Regions from separate parts of the Ruminiclostridium papyrosolvens DSM 2782 genome, predicted to be linked through region 1. Evidence: predicted binding sites of a transcription regulator. Region 1 holds the regulator's gene; each other region holds the start of a gene.
What was found. The regulator LexA, encoded in region 1, represses DNA repair genes until DNA is damaged. The targets are predictions, from matches to a motif close to CNAACANNTGTTNG.
Positions count from the first base shown of each region.

Region 2: P0092_RS13595 (DNA polymerase Y family protein) is a predicted target of LexA. The motif match lies at 5,674-5,687, and genes of this name have one in related genera.
Region 3: uvrA (excinuclease ABC subunit UvrA) is a predicted target of LexA. The motif match lies at 7,242-7,255, and genes of this name have one in related genera.

Region 1 covers NZ_CP119677.1:2,669,386-2,677,683, forward strand. The annotation lists gene P0092_RS11805 (NADH-quinone oxidoreductase subunit D-related protein) at 1-299, opposite strand, end outside; gene P0092_RS11810 (hydrogenase 4 subunit F) at 304-1,791, opposite strand; gene P0092_RS11815 (hypothetical protein) at 1,817-2,479, opposite strand; gene P0092_RS11820 (respiratory chain complex I subunit 1 family protein) at 2,506-3,411, opposite strand; gene P0092_RS11825 (hydrogenase 4 subunit B) at 3,481-5,547, opposite strand; gene P0092_RS11830 (LysM peptidoglycan-binding domain-containing protein) at 5,703-5,993, opposite strand; gene lexA (transcriptional repressor LexA) at 6,204-6,851, shown strand; gene hfq (RNA chaperone Hfq) at 6,944-7,186, opposite strand; gene miaA (tRNA (adenosine(37)-N6)-dimethylallyltransferase MiaA) at 7,339-8,265, opposite strand; gene mutL (DNA mismatch repair endonuclease MutL) at 8,277-8,298, opposite strand, start outside.
Region 2 covers NZ_CP119677.1:3,039,864-3,048,161, reverse strand. The annotation lists gene P0092_RS13610 (leucine-rich repeat domain-containing protein) at 1-3,254, shown strand, start outside; gene P0092_RS13605 (SOS response-associated peptidase) at 3,354-3,974, opposite strand; gene P0092_RS13600 (hypothetical protein) at 4,143-4,376, opposite strand; gene P0092_RS13595 (DNA polymerase Y family protein) at 4,386-5,627, opposite strand; FMN riboswitch at 5,825-5,950, shown strand; gene ribD (bifunctional diaminohydroxyphosphoribosylaminopyrimidine deaminase/5-amino-6-(5-phosphoribosylamino)uracil reductase RibD) at 6,034-7,137, shown strand; gene P0092_RS13585 (riboflavin synthase) at 7,158-7,814, shown strand; gene P0092_RS13580 (bifunctional 3,4-dihydroxy-2-butanone-4-phosphate synthase/GTP cyclohydrolase II) at 7,842-8,298, shown strand, end outside.
Region 3 covers NZ_CP119677.1:3,155,990-3,164,287, forward strand. The annotation lists gene P0092_RS14150 (ATP-dependent Clp protease ATP-binding subunit) at 1-2,103, opposite strand, end outside; gene P0092_RS14155 (inorganic phosphate transporter) at 2,425-3,423, opposite strand; gene P0092_RS14160 (DUF47 domain-containing protein) at 3,416-4,039, opposite strand; gene uvrA (excinuclease ABC subunit UvrA) at 4,309-7,140, opposite strand; TPP riboswitch at 7,345-7,457, shown strand; gene thiT (energy-coupled thiamine transporter ThiT) at 7,519-8,061, shown strand; partial or broken gene P0092_RS14175 (sporulation stage IV protein A) at 8,126-8,298, opposite strand, start outside.

The DNA.
Region 1 (8,298 bases):
ATGGAATCAAGCATTGCTGAACCGTCATTCTCAAGTTTCGAATACAGTGTAACTATCGTATTGGATGATCTTACCGCAAATGTGTAATATACAGTAAGCTTATTGTTAATTGGCGTAGTATCATTTGCAAATAAATCAACAAGCACACATTCAATATTTTCATATACATTGATACAGTCTTCCTTCACAGTGGAAGGAGAAATGCAGAAGTAGACTTCATTTTCATTGATAAGCCTGCCTTCTTGTACATGAGGGGCTAATAATCTATTTATAGTATCAAATATAGCTTCCGAAACCATAAAGTTAACCTCCAATTCCCAGTATAATATCTGTTGTATTATCCATTAACTCTTTGAAAGGCGTCGGAATATATACCCCTGCCAATACTATAATACATAATAGAATAATAAGTACAGTAGGCCCGATAATGTCCAGTTCCCCCGGCTTTATCTCAGGGTTGCTATTTTTACCATAAAACATTTTTCCCAACTGTTTAGTAAATCCGGCAAAAACCATTGAAAGAAATATCAGAAGCAAAGCCGTTACCAGATATTTTTTTGCAAACAGTGCTCCCACGACAGTATTAAATTCACTCATAAACACACCAAAAGGAGGCATACCCGTTATTGCAAAAGTACCCAGTACAAAAACAATTCCTGTTACAGGCATTGTTTTTATTAGACCATGGATACTGGAAATCTTTTTGGTGTGGTGTTTTAAATAAACATTTCCCGTCGCCAGAAACAACATCAATTTTGTCATTGCATGATTAAATATGTGATAAAGTGCCGCGAAAATGCTCACAGGTGTACATATACCAAGGCCTAAAGCAATGATTCCCATATGCTCTATACTGGAATATGCCAATATACGTTTATAATCCTGCTGAACCAATATGAATACAGCAGCGGTACCAATTGAAAGTACACTTAGGACAATAAGAAGATTTCCCGTATAATTACTGCTTCCCAGACATTTATTCACAATGGACATAACCCTTATTACCCCATACATAGCAGTATTGAGCAATACTCCTGATAAAAGTGCACTTACAGGCGAAGGTGCCTGACTGTGAGCATCCGGAAGCCATGTATGCATAGGTGAAAAACCAACCTTTGTACCAAAACCTATTAATATAAATATAAATGCGATTTTTAATATACTGGGGTCAAGTGCAGCAGCATATTTTATAAGATAACTCCAATCAAGCCCTGAAATCCTAGCCCCTCCCAATTTAACAGTAGACGAATAAAACAGGAGAATAATTCCAAGCAGGGCAAACGCAATACCAACCGAGCAAATAATAAGGTACTTCCACGCAGCTTCAATTGCACGCTTATTATTGTAAAAGCCAACCAAAAACGCAGAAGCCAGAGTAGTAGCTTCAATAGAAATCCACATGACTCCCATATTGCGAGTAGTTAATGCCAGTATCATTGACAGTACAAATGCATTGGATAATGAATAATATAACTTTAGCTTACCAATTGTAATAACCTTTTTCTTCAGTTCTTGTCCAAAATAACTTATTGAATAGAGTGAAACTAAAAAGAACGCCAATGTAGTTATAAACAATATGTAACCGCTAAGTGAATCCATATAAAAAAGATTCTTGAATAAACCGGAGCTTGCAATCACCTTATTATTATTAATATCAATAAGTGACAGGATTGATATTATCAGTAATCCTGCTGCCCCAATTAAGTTTATAGCATGTATAAATAATTTATTTCTGCTAATCCATACCAGCCCACCTGCCAGCACCGGTATAACTATAAATGCCGGAATCATATGCCCTCCATGAAACTTAAATAATTTAACCTTTTAAGTGCTTTAATTTGTTTACATCTATTGAATCAAAAGTGCTATTGATTTTGAAAACAAATATACCCATAATCAAAAACGCAGTTAATAAATCAAAGAAAAGACCAAGCTCAACAATCATTGGCATTCCGTCTGTAGTCATCATTGCAGCCAGAAATAATCCGTTTTCAATAACAAGAAATCCAATAATCTGTCCCAATGCCTTTTTCCTGCTTATCATGAAGAATAGCCCAATCATCACAACGGATAAAGAATAAATAAGATAATTTTCTGTTGTTGGATTTGTTATACCTTCTACATTATGAACTACGTACCAACAAAGAACAACCAGTCCGCAGCAGATAAGCATTGAAATAGGAATATTTATAAAAAAATCCTTTTCAACCTTATATTCAACCCTGTCGGAGGTTCTTCTCATAGCCAGTGGAATTACTATTACTTTAAATACTACAATTAACAAAAATATAAAAATAACCTCATCAAACTTCTTTGTTTCAACCATACTTTTAACTGAAATAAGCAGTGAAATCAAAGCAAGTATGAGTGATTGAAATCGGAATGTTGTAATATAGGCATTTTGACGCTTATTTGCCACAAGCGAAAAAGACGAAATTAATATAAGAATTGCTAAAAGGTTTAAAGCATTATTGTACATTTGTTTTCCTCCATACCATATTGTTTTTATCTTAAAACAAACCGGGTCAAAAACCCTAAAACGGCTATAATGAGAGCAATTGCAGCATAGTTTGGAAGACTGAAAAGCCTGAATTTGACTGTATTAATCTCAATAAAACCCACTAATAAGGTAATTATTACTAACTTTAACAGATATATGCCAAGTCCAACTAATACATTTTCCATGTTTAAACCAACAGGAAGTAATATGTTGGCCATAAATGTCATAAATACCAATTGCTTTATATATGTACCCATTTCTATAAAAGCAAGATGTCTGCCTGAGTATTCCAAAGTCATTGCTTCGTGAACCATTGTAAGCTCAAGATGTGTTGAAGGGTCATCAACCGGAATTCTGGAGGATTCTGCAATCATTACCATCAGCATAGCTGCAAACAATAATATATTTATAGTTGAAAATATACCGGAGCTGTTTTTTACTGAATAATCATATATTGAAAAAACACTGGTTGAAGTAATTTCAGGGTTTGCGCCTACCGTAATGATAATAAGGAATAGCGCAGGTTCTACCAAAGCCGAAACCAACAATTCTCTGCTGCTTCCCATTCCTCCGAAGGTACTTCCGGTGTCCAGCCCTGCCAGTGCCATGAAAATACGTCCGGCTACCAATAGATAAACTATTACCAGAAGGTCAGAATAGAAGGAAAACCCTTTAAGTTGATAAACTGCAGGCAAACACATAACTGCAGCAAGAGAAGTTATAAAATAAACGTATGGAGCAACATTATAAATCCACGAAGAAGTGCTTGATATCACCAAATCTTTTTTAAGCAACTTTATCAAATCATAATAAGGCTGAAAAATCGAAGCACCTATTTTATGCTGTATTTTTGCTTTGATTTTCCTTATTACTCCGGTAAATATGGGAGCTATTAAAAGTATAAAAAACATTTGAAATAAAAACTTTAATAATGACACTAACATATTAACAATCCTTTTATCGTTGATAAATTTTTATAATCATGCCGTAATTGAATAATATAAAAGCATAAGCACCATAATCACAAAGAAATACATTAAATAGGCATGTATACTCCCTGTCTGAATTGTAAAACGCATTTTCCTTGAAAAATAAATTATAGTACTAACAAAAGGTTGATACAGATATTTTTCAAAAAATTTCACCGTAGATGTTGTATATCTGCCCGCTTTAATATGATAAGGTGCTACTCCTTCTGTTATTTTTAAGTCCCTTGCAGGTTTAAATAACCCTCTGAATATAATTCTCAAAGATTTTGAAAATCCTGTGGCAGAATACTGCATTTTAGAATTTAGCTTTGTATATCCGCAATCCCAAGTATTGTAACGCTCTACAGAGGTTCTTTTTCTTAGTGCCATTACCACCAATAAGGATAAAGCTCCCAATATTACCAACAATATGGCAATAAGACCCGAAGATATATTCAAACTACTGTTATGTACCGGTAATTCACGAGGTACGGTTAACGGCAAGGCCGCACCTAAAGTCTTTATTCCAACCAATTGACTGTCAACACTGTGTATAAGATTTATGGCAAAATTCGGGAATATGCCAAGCAATAAACAAAGCACTGCTGCTATTGCAAGTGCCACAAGCATTGGTTTTCCCGGCTCCTTGGCAGTATCTGCCACTTTACTTCTTGGCATTCCAAGGAAGCTTATACCGAAAAATTTAACAAAGCAAAATGCAACCAAAGCCCCGGTTAAGGCAAGTGCAGCTGCAGCAATCATCAGGACAACAACCATCAGGAAGCTTTGGGATGATGCAAAATAGCTTATACTGCTAATAATCGTCTTAAAAATCATATATTCGCTTATGAAGCCGTTAAAGGGCGGTACTGCAGAAATAGAAAGGCAACCAACGAAAATAAGCACTGAGGCAATAGGCATTTTTTTTATCAGCCCGCCCAGTTTCTCCATATTTTTTGTATGTACAGAATATTGAACTGCACCTGCCCCCATGAAAAGCAGTGACTTGAAAACAGCGTGATTCAGTGTATGCAGAAGTGTTGCCGTTAAGGACAGGGAAAGCAGAAAATAATTCCCCGATGCTCTGGCAATAAGCATTATTCCAAGGCCTGCCAAAATAATCCCCATATTCTCTATGCTGGAATATGCCAATAATCTTTTAATATTTGTAGTTGAAGCGATAGAATATGTAATTCCGAATAATGCTGAAGCAATACCTACGCAAAGTAATACTACTCCCCACCACAAATGACCCATAGGAAGAATGTTAAAAATAAATCTTATGAGACCATAAACAGCCATCTTTATCATTACACCTGACATCAACGCTGATATATTACTTGGAGCTACCGGGTGGGCATATGGCAACCAGATATGTACAGGAATAATACCTGCTTTGGTACCAAACCCAATCAGCAGCAGCACAAAAATAATATTAGCAGCACCTTGAGGTATTGACTGTAAATTAATTGATGTAAAATTAAAACTGCCTGTATAGGCTGCAATTAAAACAAAGGCTGCCGTAATACAAGCTGTTCCGGTATAGGTCATAATAATGTATATCCTGCCGGCTTTCTGCACCTCCTCTTTTTCATGCTCATATATAACAAGAAAATAAGAAAGAAGAGACATCAATTCCCAAAAAACCAAAAAGAGCAGAAGATTACTGCTTGAGACCAAAAGAACCATTGAAGCGATAAACAGATTATATAAACAACCGAATACAGATATATTTTTTTCAGAAAAGTAGTGGGACATATATGTATATGAGAATAACGAAACAATAATTGCTACTATTGAAATAATCATTATAAAAAATGCAGATAGATTATCAATATTAAACTTCATATCTAAAAAAGGAATATTTGTATTAAAATCTATATTTATAGATACGTCTCCGGAATATGTTAACTTGTAAATCATTAAATATGTAAGTAAGCTGCTCGCTAAAAGTGCAAAGGTATTTGACAACCTGTTTGACCACTTTGAACTTGAGAATGAAGATAGAGATGCCAATGCTCCGATTATATAAAAGATTACACTTACTATGAAGAACACTGCTAATTGATTTGACGACATTGACCACAAACCTCCAAAGAACCCCTTATTATAAAGACTTAATAAACACAGGTTATATAATACTACCATGAATTTTAAATGTCAAATAAGCGCGACTCTTTGTAGGATAATTGCATGTTTTTATCTAATTAATCAAAAAATATTAAATTATATATTTATTTGTCGACAGGAACAAGCAGAGATACATTCTCACTTAAATCACTTGAACTCATGTGATTTATCTTTTTTATCAAATATACCTTCTTTCTGATATCAGTATTACCGCCGTACTTGGAGGCTATAGACCATAAAGAATCACCCTCGCCTACCGTAACTGTAATGTACTGCGTATCAGTAAAACCTGCCACTTTGACTGTATAAATAAGAGTAAATGTAAGAAACAAAGTAAAGAACAAAAAACATAGAAATCTTTTTTTATTTTTCAAAACATATTTCTTTCTCACCATATTAACCCTCCCAAGCAACAAACATACGTTCTTTATATTTATTATTTTAAGGAACGTGTGTTCTTTTGTCAATAGCTTTTGGAAAATTATCCGAACATTAGTTTGATTTTCTGGTTTTCATGTGTTATACTATAGCAGTAATAACTGTGCTTTTTGAATATAAGACTTTTATTACATAAAAACTATGGGCATTCGCTCAGGGAGGTCTTTATGGCAAAAAAGAATTCTAACAAACAACAGGAAATTCTTGATTATGTTTATAAATGTGTTCATGAAAACGGTTATCCGCCTTCTGTAAGGGAAATATGTTCAGCGGTAGGTTTCAAGTCAACTTCTACAGTACATTCCTATCTGCAAAAGCTTATTGATAGCGGACTTCTTCAAAAGGATCCTACTAAGCCGAGAGCAATCAAAATTTTAAATAGAGCAAGTCAGGTTAAAGAAAGCCGCACTAGTAAAGACGGGTATTATACTTCACGAGAAATGGTAGATGTTCCTGTTGTGGGAAGAGTTACAGCAGGCCAGCCTATCCTTGCCGTTGAAAACATTACTGATACTTTCCCCCTCCCTGTAGATTTCGTACAAAACAGTGATGCATTTATGCTAAGAATTCAAGGTGAGAGTATGGTAGAAGCAGGAATACTTGACAAGGACTTTGTACTGGTAAGACAGCAATCTTCGGCAAATAATGGTGACATTGTTGTAGCTTTGATTGGTGATGAGGCCACATGTAAAACCTTTTACCGTGAAAAAGACTATATAAGGCTCCAACCCCAGAACAGCAGTATGGAACCCATCCTTGTAAAAGATGATTTGTCAATTCTGGGAAAAGTAATTGGTGTCTTCAGACGCATGTAGCTATAATACTTTACATAACAAATAAAAAACGCAAAAGGAAAATTTGTTATCCTTTTGCGTTTTATTATTTACATATTTACAATATGTAGCTATTATTCTTTTCCCTGCTCATTAAATATAAGATTCACCGATTTCATTGGACTTATAGTGGAAATTGCATGCTTGTATACTAACTGCTGCTTTCCGTCACTGTCAAGAACCACAGTGAAATTATCAAACCCCTTAACCATACCCTTTAATTGAAACCCATTTGTAAGATAGATAGTAACAGCAATGTGTTCCTTTCTTACCTGATTCAAAAAAATGTCCTGCAAATTAATAGTATTCTTTACCAAAGTAATTCACTCCTTTGTTATATATATATTTATCCACATAAGCTATCCCCACAGAAACGGGCTTAACTTAAATTTGATATATTAAGATTACTCTTTTTATTTTACTAGATAATGCCATTTCATGCAACAAGAATATAGTTCTACCAAGGTTTTTAGCCTTTTGCGTATTCATAAATCTCATTTATTACATTTATATTATTTCCACAATTATCTACATTAAACCAATTAATTCCATGAATTCGCTTAAACCATGTAATCTGTCTTTTTGCATATCTTCTGGTTCCCTGTTTAATATTATCTATTGCCTGCTCGAGTGTTATATTATTTCTCAAAAACTCCAGTATTTCTTTATATCCAATACCCTGCATGGATATTATGCTATCGGCATAGCCAAGGTCTACAAGCCTTTTTACTTCATCTACAAGACCATTTTGTATCATAATATCCACTCTTTTATTTATTCGTTCATATAAAACCTGCCTGTCCATATTCAAACCAACAAGAACAAATTGGTATTTTGGAGGTATGCTCCTTGATATCTCATTATGATAAGAAATAGGCTTTTGCGTCTGATAGTACACTTCCAAAGCTCTTATTACTCTTTTTATATTATTGGGGTGAATACTTAACGCTGAATTCGGGTCAACTTCCTGTAACTTTTTATGGAGATACTCAGGCCCGAATTCTTCTGCCTCTTTTTTTAAAGCCTCCCGGAGTTCCCAGTCGCTTTCACTTTCACTAAAATTAATATTGTTTATCAAAGAACTGATATAAAGTCCTGTGCCCCCTGCAACAATTGGCTGTTTACCATTTTCAAGAATGTTGTCTATATATTTTTCGGCTAGTTCCTTGAACCTTACAACATTAAAGTCTTCATTGGGAAGTACTTCGTCAATGAGATAATGACTTATATCCTGCATTTCTTCTTTTGTGGGTTTTGCAGTCCCAATATCCATATATTTATAAATCTGCATAGAATCGGCAGAAATAATTTCTCCATTCATTCTTTTTGCAAGCTCAATAGATAAATTTGTTTTTCCTGATGCAGTAGGCCCAACTATAACTATAACTCGGTTCATAAAATCCCTTTCTAAACAATTCTTTTAAACATT
Region 2 (8,298 bases), 370 kb from region 1:
TCTCAGGTTTTATTGGGTATCTTACAATAAATGGTACCGGCAAAATACCAAATTACCTATTTAAGGATTGTACTAGCTTGACATCAGTCAGCATTGAAGGTTCTATATCAGCAATAGGGTCTTCTGCATTCTATGGGTGCACGGGTTTAACTTCCGTAGAAATATCCGCAGTCGCAACAATTGGTGCTTCCGCATTTTATGGATGTACAAATCTCTCATATATAAATCTTCCGTCTACAGTTACTACAATAGGTAATAAAGCCTTTTATAATTGCTCTAGAATAACCTCAATATCGCTTCCGGATTCAGTTGCAAGTTTAGGGTCCTATGCTTTCTATGGATGCTCAGGTATAACTTCGAAAATAGTAATCCCAAGTACTATTACAATTATAAATAATTATGTTTTCTATGGATGTACAGGTATTACGTCAATTACGTTACCAAATTCCATTACATCAATAAGTTCCTACGCATTTGCTAATTGTACGGGTTTGACAACAGTAACAATACCTAGTTCTGTAACATCAATAAGTACATATGTGTTCAACGGATGTACAAGTCTTCAATCAGTTGAATTTAATGGAACTTCTACAGTGTTGAGTAGTTATATTTTTAAAAATTGTAACAGTTTAAATTCTATTACAATTAATGGGAAAATTTCAGTAACTGGTACAGATGTTACCTATGCACCGTTCTCTGGATTTAGTGGAAATATTACAATAAACGGTACTGATCAAATACCAAACTACCTATTTAAGGATTGTACCAATTTGGAATCAGTATACATTGGAGGTTCTATAACAAAAATAGGGTCTTATGCTTTTTATGGATGTACAATGCTAAGCAAAATTACAATTTGTGATTCAGTAACGTCAATTGGAGACTATGCCTTTTATGGATGTGCAGGAATAACGTCGATAACATTACCAAGTTCCATTACCTTGATAGGTTCCTATGCATTCACTAATTGTACCTGTTTGACAACACTAACAATACCTGTTTCTGTAACTTCAATAGGTACATATTCATTCAGCGGGTGCTTAAATCTTCAATCCATTGAATTTAATGGAGTATCTGCTTTGTTAAATAGCTATGCATTTAAAAATTGCAGCAATCTTCGATATTTAACAATAAACGGTTCGTTGTTCGTAAACTCAGGTAGTGCTGTACCGTTTTATGGAATAAGTGGAAATATTACAATAAACGGTACAGGAAGCATTTCTGATTACCTGTTTACTGGGTGTACAGGGTTGACATCGATAAGTATTGAAGGGTCGATAGCATCCATTGGAGCTTCGTCATTTAAGAACTGTACAGGATTAACCTCCGTACAAATGACTAATGCTGTCACAGCGATTGGTGACTCAGCATTCTATGGATGTACAAAAATAACGTCTATACCATTATCAAATTCTATAATAAATATAGGTTCCTATGCGTTTTATAATTGTTCGGGGATAACCTCAATATCAATTCCAAGTACGGTTACCATTATAAATAATTATGCTTTTTATGGATGCACAGGAATAACGTCGATAACATTACCAAGTTCCATTACCTTGATAGGTTCTTATGCATTCACTAATTGTACTGGGTTGACAACAATAACAATACCGGTTTCTGTAACTTCAATAGATACATATTCATTTAGCGGGTGTATAAATCTCCAGTCCATTGAATTTAATGGAGTATCTACTTTGTTAAATAGCTACGCATTTAACAATTGCAGTAATTTAAGATATATAACAATAAATGGTTCACTATCCGTAAACTCAGGCAGTGCTTCACCGTTTTATGGAATAAATGGGAATATTACAATAAACGGTACAGAAAAAATCTCAGATTACCTGTTTACTGGGTGTACAGGGTTGACATCGATAAGTATTGAAGGGGCGATAGTATCCATTGGAGCTTCAGCATTTAAGAACTGTACAGGATTAACCTCTGTACAAATGACTAATGCTGTCACATCGATTGGTGACTCAGCATTCTATGGATGTACAAAAATAACGTCAATACAATTATCAAATTCTATAATAGATATAAGTTCTTATGCATTTTATAATTGTTCGGGGATAACCTCAATATCAATTCCAAGTACGGTTACCATTATAAATAATTATGCTTTTTATGGATGCACAGGAATAACGTCGATAACATTACCAAGTTCCAATACCTTGATAGGTTCTTATACATTCACTAATTGTACTGGGTTGACAACAATAACAATACCGGTTTCTGTAACTTCAATAGATACATATTCATTTAGCGGGTGTATAAATCTCCAGTCCATTGAATTTAATGGAGTATCTACTTTGTTAAATAGCTACGCATTTAACAATTGCAGTAATTTAAGATATATAACAATAAATGGTTCACTATCCGTAAACTCAGGCAGCGCTTCACCGTTTTATGGAATAAATGGGAATATTACAATAAACGGTACAGAAAAAATCTCAGATTACCTGTTTACTGGGTGTACAGGGTTGACATCAATAAGTATTGAAGGGGCGATAACGTCCATTGGAGCTTCGGCATTTAAGAACTGTACAGGATTAACCTCTGTACAAATGACTAATGCTGTTAAATCAATTGGTGACTCAGCATTCTATGGATGTACAAAAATAACGTCTATACCATTATCAAATTCTATAATAAATATAGATTCCTATGCATTTTATAATTGTTCGAGTTTGACTTCAATAACAATACCTTATTCTGTAACAACAATCTCCAAATATTCATTTTATAATTGTGTGAAATTGCAATTTATATCAATTCCATATACAGTAACCACAATTGAAAGTTATGCATTTAGTTCATGTCTTGGCTCAACCACGAATAGAATCATCATTCCAAAGAATATACAATTTATAGGTGATTCCGCGTTCTATAGAGTCATGGGCGTTTATTATTACCCGGAGAATTCTGTTGCGTTAGCAGCATCAGCATTTTATACCGGAGTATATGCTTGGACTGCAATCGATGAAACAGCACCTACTGTAAATGTTTTAAATATAGAAACAACAACTGTGCCAGTTTGTGTAACATTATCATTCACGGATAATTATTCGGGCGTTTCATATTGGATGGTTACTTCTGACGCAACAATACCTACTTCATGGAATAATATTGCTAATAGTGTAAACTCAACAGTAACATGGACAACAAATACGAATGGAACATATTATGCATGGGCAAAAGATGCATACGGAAACATTTCCGATTATAAACTCTTTACAGTTCAAATATAATCAACAATTAGTAATTTCCCACTAAATATTGTCGTAAACATTGTTGATGAGTAAAATAATGTGGTAAAGATTTCTTTGCCACATTATTTGCTATATACATTATCCAATTTTATCTAACAAAATACTTTCACCATAAGGTTTAAAAAGCTTTGAAACCATTAAATAGTTACTCTTGCAGTCAAGCCATACAGAAGAATCCTCCGGCCTTAAAATTACGGGCATCCTGCCGTGTACATATGACATTTGCTCGTTTGCATCGGTAGTAAGGATAACAAATCTGTTATTAACATCTCCAATGTTATCAATGAACCTATTGTACAGTCCGGCCATGTATATTACATTACCTGATGCTGAGCGAATAAAATACTTTTCTTTTTTACCGTCAGCTTTTCTCCATTCATAAAAGCCGCTTGCAGGAATAATGCATCGTCCTGATTGCAGAAGGTTTCTAAAGGTGGGTTTTTCATGAACGGTTTCACTTCTGGCATTTATAATAACCCCGCCGGACTGCTTGAAATTGGGAAACCCCCACTTAAATAAATCAGTTGATTTTTTGCCATTAGAAGAAATATCAGTTATAACAGGAACGGTATCAGTGGGAAAAATCTCACCTGTTTTCATTGTTGCAGCTTTTCCCTTAAGTCTTTCATTAATATCATTAACTATATTTCTTAAATCCTGATTTTCTTCCTCTGTAAAAATAGCATATCTTCCACACATAAAATGTTGCTCCTTAAAAGTTACTTATTGGCCTACCTTATTTACTATATATTTTACTCCATCTTCCCAAACAAAAAAATAGGTATTATAAAAGGTAAATGGGTTGGTGATGGTGATAAGGTCAATGAGGGAATTAGTTATTTTCCGTGGATGACGAGGTTGTAAGAGTTACTTGCCTTCCACAAACCAACGTCCTTCCTCAAAAAAAATAAATACTTCTTTTCCCATAACTCTACAACGGTAGCGGATACCTTGACCTCCTACCTTTAAGCTTGCCGCTTTTTTATAGTCGTATACCTTGTCTATTATATATTTTGAGCCGTCCTCCCAAACAAAAGAAACAGGTATCAGCTCACCACTGGGAGAAAAAGTTGCGTCTAATTGTACAAAAACTTTCTTCATAATATCACCTTACCTAAAAAATGAAACAGGATGAATAATATTGTCTTCAACGGGGTTGGCATTAAGAGCACTATCTTTAAGCAAAATCGCCCTTTGAACAGAATAATGTCCAAACCTTTTACGAATGGCATCAATACTGAATTCCAGAGTTTCCAATTGTGGACGTTTATTATAATCCTCAAAAAAAGAAAGCTGGGTATGAGTATCCGCCGTAACCAAATCCGTTGAACGTATACCAAGAGAACGTATAGGTTTATGCCAACCCCAATTTGCATTAAAAATATCCATAGCTTTACGTGAAATTTCACCGGATATATAACTGGGAACCGGGAGTTTTGCTTGTCGCTCAATTGATGCAAGCTCATTATCACGAATGGAAATCTGTATTGTAGAACCCTTCAAATTATGTTTTCTAAGCCTTTCACCAACACTTTCAGCCAATACGGTAAAAGTAAGCATGACATCCTCGGTGTTTACAAGATCTCTTGCGGTTGTCATACTGTTTCCTATGCCTTTTATAGTTTCGTGGTACTCTGTTGCAGTTACTTCGGAATAGTCCATGCCATTAGCAAAATTCCAGAGAGTTTCGCCCCATTTTCCAAGATACCTTTTAATGAAAGAGAGAGGCGTCCCTGCAAGGTCTCCGATAGTCATTATGCCCACCTGATTAAGTTTCCTGCGGGTTGACCTGCCCACATAAAGCAATTCACCAACATTTAAATTCCAAACCATTTCCTTAAAATTATTTTGACTGATAACAGTAGTATGATCCGGCTTTTTTAAATCGGACCCGAGCTTTGCAAATATTTTATTAAAACTCACTCCTACTGAAGCAGTAACACCAAGCTCTGTTTTAATAAGTTCACGTATTTCATTTGCAATCTTTTCTCCTTCCCCGAAAAGCTTGGTGCTTTCAGAAACGTCAATCCAGCACTCATCTATGCCAAAACTCTCAACAAGGTTGGAATATCGGGAATAAATTTCTCGGGCTTCCTTTGAAAACCTCAGGTATAAAGCGTAATTAGGATTAACAATAACGAGGTTTGGACACTTTTGTTTTGCTTGCCAGATAGCCTCACCTGTTTTTATCCCAAAACTTTTTGCAATATAGTTTTTGGCCAGGACGATTCCATGACGTAAATCCTGACTTCCGCACACTGCTAAAGGATAATCCCTGTATTGTGGATTGTATAGACATTCAACGGAAGCATAAAAATTATTCAGGTCACAGTGTAAAATTACTTTATCCATAAAGTCACTCCAGTCAGAACATTTGTTCGTACATTCATTATAAATCCGAACAAATGTTCTTGTAAAGAGGTAAAATTGTGTAGTATAAACTCAATAACTCATTTTTATTTTCTGTGTTCTGGGAATAAAATTATACCTTGACTAAAGCATCCAATACTGCTATAGTTTACTTTAATAAAATATATTAATAATGATAATGACACTTCAGGGATAGGTGAAAATCCTTACCGGCGGTAGATAGCACAAGCTATAAGCCCGCGAGCGAAAGCAGATCCGGTCAAACTCCGGAGCCGACAGTACAGTCTGGATGAAAGATAGTGTATTTAATTTTGCTATTTTGTCCCCGGGGGTTGTCTGCCTCTGGGGATTTTTGCATTTTAAGGGAAATAAAAGCAAGGAGAACAAGATGAATATACATGAGTTTTATATGAAAAGGGCATTTGAAATTTCAAAAGGAGGGTGGGGGAGAACAAATCCGAATCCATTGGTTGGAGCTGTTATAGTAAAGGATGGCGAAATAATCTCTGAAGGTTTCCATGAAGCGTTGGGGGGTGCCCACGCCGAAGTTTGTGCTTTTCAGAATGCTACCTCTGATATTTCGGGTGCGACTATTTATGTAAATCTTGAGCCGTGCTCACACTACGGAAGGACGCCTCCGTGTGCAAAAGCCATTGCGGAGTCTGGAATCAAGGAAGTAGTTGTAGCGATGGTGGACCCAAACCCAAAGGTATCAGGAAAGGGCATACAGATACTAAAAGATGCCAATATTAATGTAATAGTGGGAGTCCTTGAGGAAGAGGCAAGAAGGCTGAATGAAATATTCATACACTATATAACAAAACAACTTCCCTTTGTAATTATGAAAACGGCAATGACTTTAGACGGTAAAATTGCATCGGTTACAGGAGACTCCAGATGGATAAGCAGTGAACCCTCAAGAGAGTATGTCCATAAAATACGTAACAGAGTATCTTCAATTATGGTAGGGGTAAACACAATAATAAAGGATAATCCATCATTGACAGCAAGACCATCCTCCGGAGATGGCATTGACCCTGTCCGTATCGTAGTTGACAGTAGAGGAAGGATTCCGATGGATAGCAGGGTAATTAACGGTGATTCAAATGCAGGACTTATACTCGCAACTACAGATAGAATCAATAAAGACAAGGAAACTCAGCTTTTATCACGTGGGGTAAGGATTATAAAAACCATTGAGAAAAGTGGTAAGGTGAATCTCGGGGAGCTTATGAGGGAATTGTATAAGCTTGAAATTGACAGTGTTCTTTTGGAGGGAGGGGGTAACCTTAACTTTTCGGCACTTGAGGCAGGTATAGTGAATAAGGTAATGACTTTTGTTTCACCCAAGATAATAGGCGGAAGTTCGGCTGTAACGCCTGTAGGAGGCGAGGGAATAGAAGAAATGAAGGATGCCATAGCTCTGTCGGATATCAGAGTTGAGGGGTTTGACAGGGATGTACTTATAGAGGGATATATTGCAGACGAATAGCGATTTAGGAGGTGACATATGTGTTCACGGGGATTGTTGAAGAAATGGGAAGTGTAAAAAACATTGTATACGGCAGCAGCTCAATTAAGCTTTCCATAGAATGTACAACTGTAATTGAAGGCACTGTTAAAGGGGACAGCATAGCTGTAAACGGTATATGCCTTACGGTTACTGAATTGGGAGGAAACTGGTTTACGGCAGATGTAATGCCGGAAACTATGAGGAAAACAGGACTTGAAAAGCTGAAACCCGGTAAAAAGGTGAACCTGGAGAGGGCTTTAAGACTTGCTGACAGACTGGGAGGCCATATAGTCAGCGGTCATATTGACGGAACGGGGATTATTACCGAGTTAAAAAAAGAGGATAATGCAGTTCTTATTACAATTACTGCACCTGAACAGATTATGAAATATATTGTTCAAAAGGGTTCGGTGTCTCTGGACGGTACAAGTCTTACTATAGCGGAGCTGACTTCAAGTACTTTTACGGTTTCCCTCATACCGCTGACCCGGGGATTCACCATACTTGGCTCCAAAAGTATTGGTGACAGAGTAAATATAGAATGTGACATTATAGGCAAGTACGTAGAAAAGATGTTAAAAGGTGAACCCTTGGAGTCAGAACCTTCCAGAAGTAATTTATCGGCTGAATTTCTCAGGGAACACGGATTTATGTAATATAAAATAAAAAAGGAAGTGAGTTTCATGAATTTTAGTTCAATAGAAGAGGCAATAGAAGATATCCGCCAAGGCAAGATAATTATAGTGGTGGATGATGAAGACAGGGAAAATGAAGGAGACCTCCTTATGGCAGCCGAAAAGACTACCCCTGAAAGTATAAATTTCATGGCTACCTATGGAAAAGGCATGATATGTGTTCCGCTTACAGCGGACAGAGCAAGGGAACTGGAACTTTTTCCTATGGTAAACCACAATGAGGAACGTCTCGGTACAGCATTTACCATAACTGTGGACCACAAGGATTCAACAACTGGTATTTCGGCTTTTGAAAGAGCACATACAATAATTGAGCTTACAAATATGAATGCTCGTCAGGGAGATTTCAAAAAACCGGGGCATATATTTCCGCTTATAGCAAGGGAGGGAGGAGTTCTCAAGCGCGCCGGACATACCGAAGCTGCAGTTGACCTGACCCGAATGG
Region 3 (8,298 bases), 490 kb from region 1:
TTCCAGCATCAAATCGATTATTTTCTTTAATTCCTCTTTTCCAAGCTCAGTAAATACAATTATCTCATCTATTCTGTTGAGGAATTCAGGCCTGAAAGTTTCTTTTATTACATCTCGCACTCTGCTTTCAAGGGCAGTATAGGTATTATTTGAAAAACCTATGCCACCGGATTTTAAATTAGTTCCTGCATTTGATGTCATGATAATAATTGTATTTTCAAAGTTTACAGTCTTACCGTGACTATCTGTTAGCCTTCCGTCTTCAAGAATTTGAAGCAACATATTGAATACATCAGGATGGGCCTTTTCTATTTCATCCAATAGTATTACGGAATATGGTCTTCTTCTTACTTTTTCTGTTAATTGACCTGCATCATCATATCCCACGTATCCCGGAGGTGATCCTATTAACTTGGAAACAGTATGCTTTTCCATATATTCAGACATATCAAGCCTTATCAGTGCTTCTTCACTTCCAAATAATTCATTTGAAAGTGCCCGTACAAGCTCGGTTTTACCAACACCTGTCGGACCTACAAAAATAAAGGATGACGGTTTTTTCTTCTTTTTAAACCCTGACCTGCTTCTTCTTATAGCTCTTGCAACGCCTTCAACAGCTTTTTCCTGTCCTATTACCCTTTTATGAATACGTGTTTCCAGACTCATTAGTTTTTCCGCTTCACCCTCAGTAAGCCTCTGAATCGGAATTTTAGTCCACGCTTCAATTACTGCTGCTATGTCTTCCATGGTTAGCTCAACATCTTTACTGGTATCCTCTATATCCTTGATGAGCTCATTAAGCTTACACTCATAAACCTTCAAATCTGCTGCCTTCTGGTAGTCTTCTATTGAATCCGCTGAAACTGCAAATTCTTTCTCTTCCTGAACCTTTTTCAGTTCTTCTTTGTATGACTCAAGCTCAGCCAGTTTTGTATTTCTCAGGTTGGCTCTGGAACCTGCTTCGTCTATTACATCTATGGCTTTGTCAGGCAAAAGTCTGTCCGTAATATACCTTTCAGAATAATTTACTGCAGCCTTTACTATTTCATCACTTATTTTAACTCTGTGATATTGCTCATAGTAGTGTTTTATACCTGTTAATATTTCTATACTTTCCCCAATAGATGGTTCATCAACAATTATAGGTTGGAATCTTCTCTCTAAAGCAGTATCTTTTTCTATATGCTTTCTGTATTCATTCAGGGTTGTAGCCCCAATTACCTGAATTTCACCTCTTGATAAGGCAGGCTTTAAAATGTTTGCAGCATTCATTGCACCTTCAGCTTCGCCTGCGCCCATTATATTATGAAGTTCATCGATTACAAGAATAATATTTCCAAACGACTTGGCTTCTTCTATTATACCTTTCATCCTGCTTTCAAATTGTCCCCTGAACTGTGTTCCTGCGACAACGCTGGTCATATCCAAAAGGTAAACCTCAGAATTCTGTATTTTTACAGGAACAGTTTTTTCAGCAATCCTTAAAGCCAGTCCTTCTGCAATAGCAGTTTTACCAACACCGGGTTCTCCTATTAACACAGGATTGTTTTTAGTCCTTCTGTTTAAAATCTGAATAACTCTTTCAATCTCACGTGCTCTGCCAATAATCTTATCAATACTTCCTTCTTTAGCCTTATCTATAAGATTCGTACCGTACATTTCAAGGTATTTTTTCTTTTTAACAGTCTTTTTGTCCTGAGCTTTTGTTTTTGTTGAATTTTTGTCCTTATCGTCGCCGTCTTTATCCTGGCCTATGGGTTGAAGACTTTTTGAATTGTTTGCTTCAATATCATCTGGCTTTGGAAACGCCTTATTTAATATACTAAAAAAAGGATTTGCCTGATTAATGTTTTCAGGGTCTACCTGCATCGCTTCCATTATTTCAGACCCGTCCATCTCTTCAAGCATATCTCCTACTTGTTTGCTTATATTATCAAGCTCATATTCTGTCATACCAGTTTGTGACAGTAACTGATCTATTGGCTGTAAATTCTGTTTCTTTGCGCAACTTACACACAAGCCTTCTTGAATTTGCTTCCCGTCTATAATTTTTGTTACAAACACAACTGCAATATTTTTATTACAAATGGAACATTTTATCATTTAATCACCTCTTCTTTTAATTCCAGTATATTCCTTCCAATATATATACTATATTATTTCCATAAATGTCCAAAAAATTTATTATTTATACTGCTCTTTTATCTTTATTAGTTTTTACTAGTATAACACAAGTAGATTTCGAGGTCTAACCGATTTGCTTTTATTTTTTTGATTTTTGTCTTATATAAGTAGTTCATATGCCCAAAGACGAATAAACCTGAATTATAGTCCTAATATCTAATCTATACGACTCTAATTCAGGTTTATTAATGTATAGTTTTAACCATTTCTATTTAAAAATAAGTATGTTTTTAATATTTATTAAGCAAAGAATTTAAATATAGTCGTAATAAATGCTCCGATGATTGCTGATACAGGGATTGTAAATATCCATGCATATACTATATTTCTTGCCAATGCCCACTTTACGGCAGAAAATCTCTTTGAAGCTCCTACACCCATGATAGATGTTGATATAACATGAGTTGTACTTACAGGTGCTCCGAAATGCGTCATTGTTTCAATAACAATTGCCGCTCCTGTTTCTGCTGCAAAACCGCCAATCGGCTGAAGTCTAATCATATTAACACCTATTGTTTTAATGATTTTCCAGCCACCTATTGATGTACCAAGTGCCATTGAAATAGCACATGCAATCATAACCCAAGGCTGAACTCCAGTATGTCCATTATTTAAATTTGCACCTATTAAAGCCAATGTAATTATTCCCATAGACTTTTGAGCATCATTATTTCCGTGAGAATATGCCATAAATGCCGCTGAAACTATTTGTAATTTAGAGAACCATTTATTTACGAACCTTTGTGAAAACGGACGGAGTAGCTTGTATAGAAAAGACATGAACACAAAACCAATTGCAAAACCTATTATCGGTGATGTAATTAATGGTATAACAACCTTATCCAGTATACCTTGCCATTTTACTATGCTTAACCCACCTGAATATGCTATTGACGAACCTACCAGTGCACCTATTAACGCATGTGATGAACTACTTGGTATACCAAAATACCATGTAATCAAATCCCATATAATTGAAGCTATTAAGGTTGCAATAATTACATATTGAACCTTTATCATAGTACTATCAACCAGACCGTTAGTAATGGTATGTGCTACCTTACTGCTCATTAATGCACCTACAAAATTAAGTACTGCAGACATTAATATTGCCTGACGCGGTGACAAAACTCTTGTCGAAACTGAAGTAGCGATAGAATTTGCGGTATCGTGGAATCCGTTAATGAAATCAAATCCTAGTGCCAGTACAACAACAACTACTAATGAAACACTAAGCATTTTTCATAACAACCCCTTCTACTATATTCGCAACATCTTCACAAGCATCTATTGTGTTTTCAAGAAGTTCAAAAATTTCTTTCCACTTTATAACTTCTACTGCGTCATGCTCAGTTATAAACAGGTTTGCCATTGCATCTCTGAAAATAGTATCAGCTTCATCCTCAACATTGTTTACTTCAATTATTTTTTTCTGGAGCTGTTTACTCTTCTTCATATTTTTCATTTCAATCATTACATTTTTAAGCTCGCTTGTTGCTCTGACAATCAACTTTGTCATAGTAACAGCTTCGGGTTTTACAGCCTTTACGTTATACATGCTGAATCTGTGTGCAGCAGTTTCAATATCGTCTGTAATGTTATCCAGTTCTTTTGCTATTGTGAAAATATCTTCACGGTCAATGGGGGTAATAAAAGATTGGTTAAGCTCATTTAGAATTTTATGGACATTACTATCGCATGCATGCTCAGTTCCTTCTATGTTTGAGATTTTTTCATTAACATTAACATAGTTTGTAGTTAAATCCTCAAGAAGTGATGCTGCTTTGCAAATAATCTCACATGTCTCAATAAAATAGTCAAAAAATTTCTCTTCCTTAGATGTAATTCTAAACATTTATTAATTACCTTCTTTCGACAAAATGTAACATTTTTACTATTTAATTATATAGCAATGTAAATTTTTTTACAACAAAGTTAACATAGAATTAACAAACCTTCTTAGTATTTACCAGAGTCCTATATATAATGTATTTTTTATAATTTACTTGTTTTATTATATTATTTTTGATAAACAAGCTTGTACTTTTGGGCAATAATAAAAAAATTTCCAAAGATAAGTACGTTAAAATACTCGTCTTTGGAAATACTTATTTATAACTGAAGCTACTTACTTTTCATAATTTTGCTTAAATACTGCCCTGTATAGGATTCTTTTACTTTTGCCACTTCTTCCGGGGTACCCTGTGCTATAATAATACCTCCTTTGTTACCACCCTCAGGCCCGAGATCAATAATATAGTCAGAAGTTTTTATAACATCAAGGTTGTGTTCAATAACGACTATTGAATTGCCTGTTTCCACCAGCCTGTGAAGAATGTCTATCAGTTTGTGAACATCAGCTACATGAAGTCCTGTTGTAGGCTCATCCAATATATACAGCGTGTTTCCAGTGCTTCTCTTAGACAACTCAGTGGCAAGCTTTACTCTCTGGGCTTCTCCTCCCGACAAAGTTGTAGAAGGCTGACCAACTTTGACATATCCCAATCCTACATCATACAAGGTTTGCAGTTTTCTCTGGATTTTGGGTATATTCTTGAAAAATTCAAGAGCATCTTCTATAGTCATGTTAAGCACATCTGATATGCTTTTACCCTTGTACTTAACCTCAAGAGTCTCTCTGTTATACCTTTTTCCCTTACAAACCTCACAAGGAACATATACGTCAGGTAGAAAATGCATTTCAATTTTTATAATTCCGTCTCCGCTGCAGGCTTCACACCTACCGCCTTTTATATTAAAGCTGAATCTTCCTGTTTTATATCCCTTCATCTTTGCTTCATTTGTAGAAGCGAAAACCTCTCTTATAATATCAAATACCCCTGTATATGTTGCCGGGTTTGATCTTGGTGTTCTTCCTATTGGTGATTGGTCAATACTTATAACCTTATCAATATTTTTCAGACCTTTTATTTTTTCATGATTACCCGGTTTTGCCTTGGATCTGTATAAGTGATTTGCAAGGCTGTTATACAGGATTTCGTTAATCAATGTGCTTTTTCCTGACCCGGAAACCCCCGTAACCGACGTTAATACCCCAAGCGGAATCTTGGCATTAATGTTTTTCAGATTATTCTGTTTTGCCCCTACAATTTCAATCCACTTTCCATTTGGTTTCCTTCTGGTTTCCGGAACTTCTATCTTCTTGCGTCCGCTAAGATATTGCCCTGTCAGAGAATCTTCACATTTTAGTATATCATCCAGAGTACCTTCAGCAACCACATGTCCTCCATGGATTCCTGCTCCGGGACCCATGTCAATGATATGGTCCGCTGCATGCATGGTGTCTTCATCATGTTCTACAACAATCAGCGTATTACCAAGGTTTCTGAGTCTGTTTAAGGTTTTCAGAAGTTTTTCGTTATCTCTTTGATGAAGACCTATACTTGGCTCATCCAGAATATAAAGCACTCCCATCAAGCCGGAGCCAATCTGAGTAGCAAGCCTTATTCTCTGTGCCTCTCCTCCCGATAAAGTTCCAGCCGGTCTTGAAAGTGTGAGATAGTCAAGACCAACGTCAACGAGGAAGCCTATCCTAGCCGCAATCTCTTTCAAAATCTGGTTTGCTATCATCTTATCTCTTTCACTTAGCTCAATGTTATCAAAAAATTCTTTTGTATCAGCAACAGACATAGACGATACTTCGTGAATATTTTTACCTCCGACTGTAACCGCAAGACTTTCAGGTTTTAATCTTGCACCCTTACAATCAGGACAAGGGTTGTCGCTCATGAACTGCTCGTAATACTGCTTCATGCTTTCTGATTGGGTTTCGTGATAACGGCGTTCAATGGAATTAATAACTCCTTCAAATGAAGCCATGTAGGACCCTTTGCCGTATTCTCTTTCGTAATCCACTTTCATTTTCTCGCCTTTAGTACCGTATAGGATGACATCTACTACTTCTCCCTGAAGCTTGTTAAACGGTGTATCCAAATCAAATTTATAATACTTTCCCAGGGCGTTGAATATCATCCTGGTATATGCATCCTCACTCTCAATATTCCATCCCGTAACATTAATGGCACCACTTGTAAGTGACAGGGATCTATCCGGTATAACAAGCTCAGGGTCTACCTTTAAAAGGTTCCCTAATCCGGTACATGTCTGGCATGCTCCAAAGGGATTGTTAAAGGAAAACATCCTTGGTACAAGTTCTTCTATACTGATTCCGCAATCACTGCATGCAAAATTCTGACTGAACAGAAGCTCTTCTTTACCGACTATATCTACTATAACTATACCACCGCTTAAGCGAAGTACTGTTTCCAATGAATCAACAAGTCTTTTCTGTATATCTCCACGCATTACAAGCCTGTCAACAACAATCTCAATGTTGTGCTTTTTGTTTTTATCCAGTTTAATCTCGTCATTTATATCTACTATTTGTCCGTCTACTCTAAGCCTGACAAAACCATCTTTTTTGGCATCCTCTATAAGCTTATGGTATTCCCCTTTTCTGCCTCTTACCACAGGAGCAAGGAGTTGTATTCTCGCTCCTTCTTCAATAGATATAATCTGGTCTACCATCTGGTCAACAGTTTGCTGTGCAATCTCCTTGCCGCACTTTGGGCAATGGGGAATTCCTATCCTTGAATACAAAAGCCTTAGGTAATCGTGAATTTCCGTTACAGTTCCTACGGTTGACCTTGGGTTTCTGCTGGTTGTCTTCTGATCTATTGATATTGCAGGAGACAAACCGTCAATATAGTCTACGTCCGGCTTGTCCATCTGACCCAGAAACTGCCTTGCGTAGGAGGACAGTGATTCAACATACCTTCGCTGACCTTCCGCATAAATAGTATCAAAGGCGAGAGAAGACTTACCTGAACCGCTTAATCCTGTTATAACAACAAATTTATCTCTTGGTATCTCAACATCTACATTTTTTAGATTATGTTCACGTGCACCTTTTATAAAAATATTATCCCTTATCATTTAAAACACCTTTTTCATAAATGTTATATTTTAACTATATATTAATTTTATCCTAAACACTTTTACCGCCTTTACTATTATACCAAATAGCAAAACAAATGCAAACATTTGTTCGATGTTTGCCAATATTTTATAAACCAACGGATAATTTTAAAGGTTGATAGTTGTTTTACTATCTGCTATAATCACTTTTATTAAAAAATTTAAATATTAAAGGGGAGCTGGAAAATAATTCGGCTGAGATAAGTATGTTTTACTTAAAACCCATGTACCTGATCTGGGTAATGCCAGCGTAGGAAATTTATTATGTCATACTCTGCGCTTTCCATCAGGTATGGCATTTTTATATTTTGTTATGGAAAGGACTGGATACCTATTATGAATAAAATGTCTACCAGAGTATTGGTGGAGGCAGGAGTTTTTATAGCTCTTGCACAGATTCTCAGTTTTATTAAATATGAAATGCCCTATGGAGGCTCTGTAACACTGGGAAGCATGGTTCCAATAATTATTTTTGCCATTCGTTGGGGTACAAAGCGTGGTATTCTTGTGGGACTTGTTCACGGTTTTCTGCAATTTGCTCTTGGAACACATTTTTCTTACCATCCCCTTGGCATATTTCTTGACTATATTTTCGCCTTCGGATGTCTTGGCCTTGCCGGAATATTCAAGAAAAATTTATTTTTCATACTTTTAAGTACGTCTTTAGCAATGCTGGGAAGATTTGTGTTTCACTTTCTTTCAGGAATCATTCTTTGGTATACATATGCTCCCAAAGGAATGAACATTTACCTTTATTCTCTTATATACAACGGTCAGTACATGGTGCCTGAGTTAATAATTACATCAGTTATTATATCTGCTTTGTATAAACCCTTACGTAAATATATTGCCAGACAGGGTACTCTTTATAAATATTAATATGCCAAAAAAGATGATTCTTTACCTTGAATCATCTTTTTTTGTTATTTATGTTTAATGTGAGCTACAGTATAATACATATCAATCCGCCGCTGCCCTCATTTATTATTTTCTGCAAGGTTTCCTGAAGTTTAAGCTGTGCATCCTCCGGCATTCTGAACAGCTTGTTCTGCAATCCCTCATTTACCAGTTCATGAAGAGACTTTCCGAATATGTTTGAGTCCCATAACTTGCCGG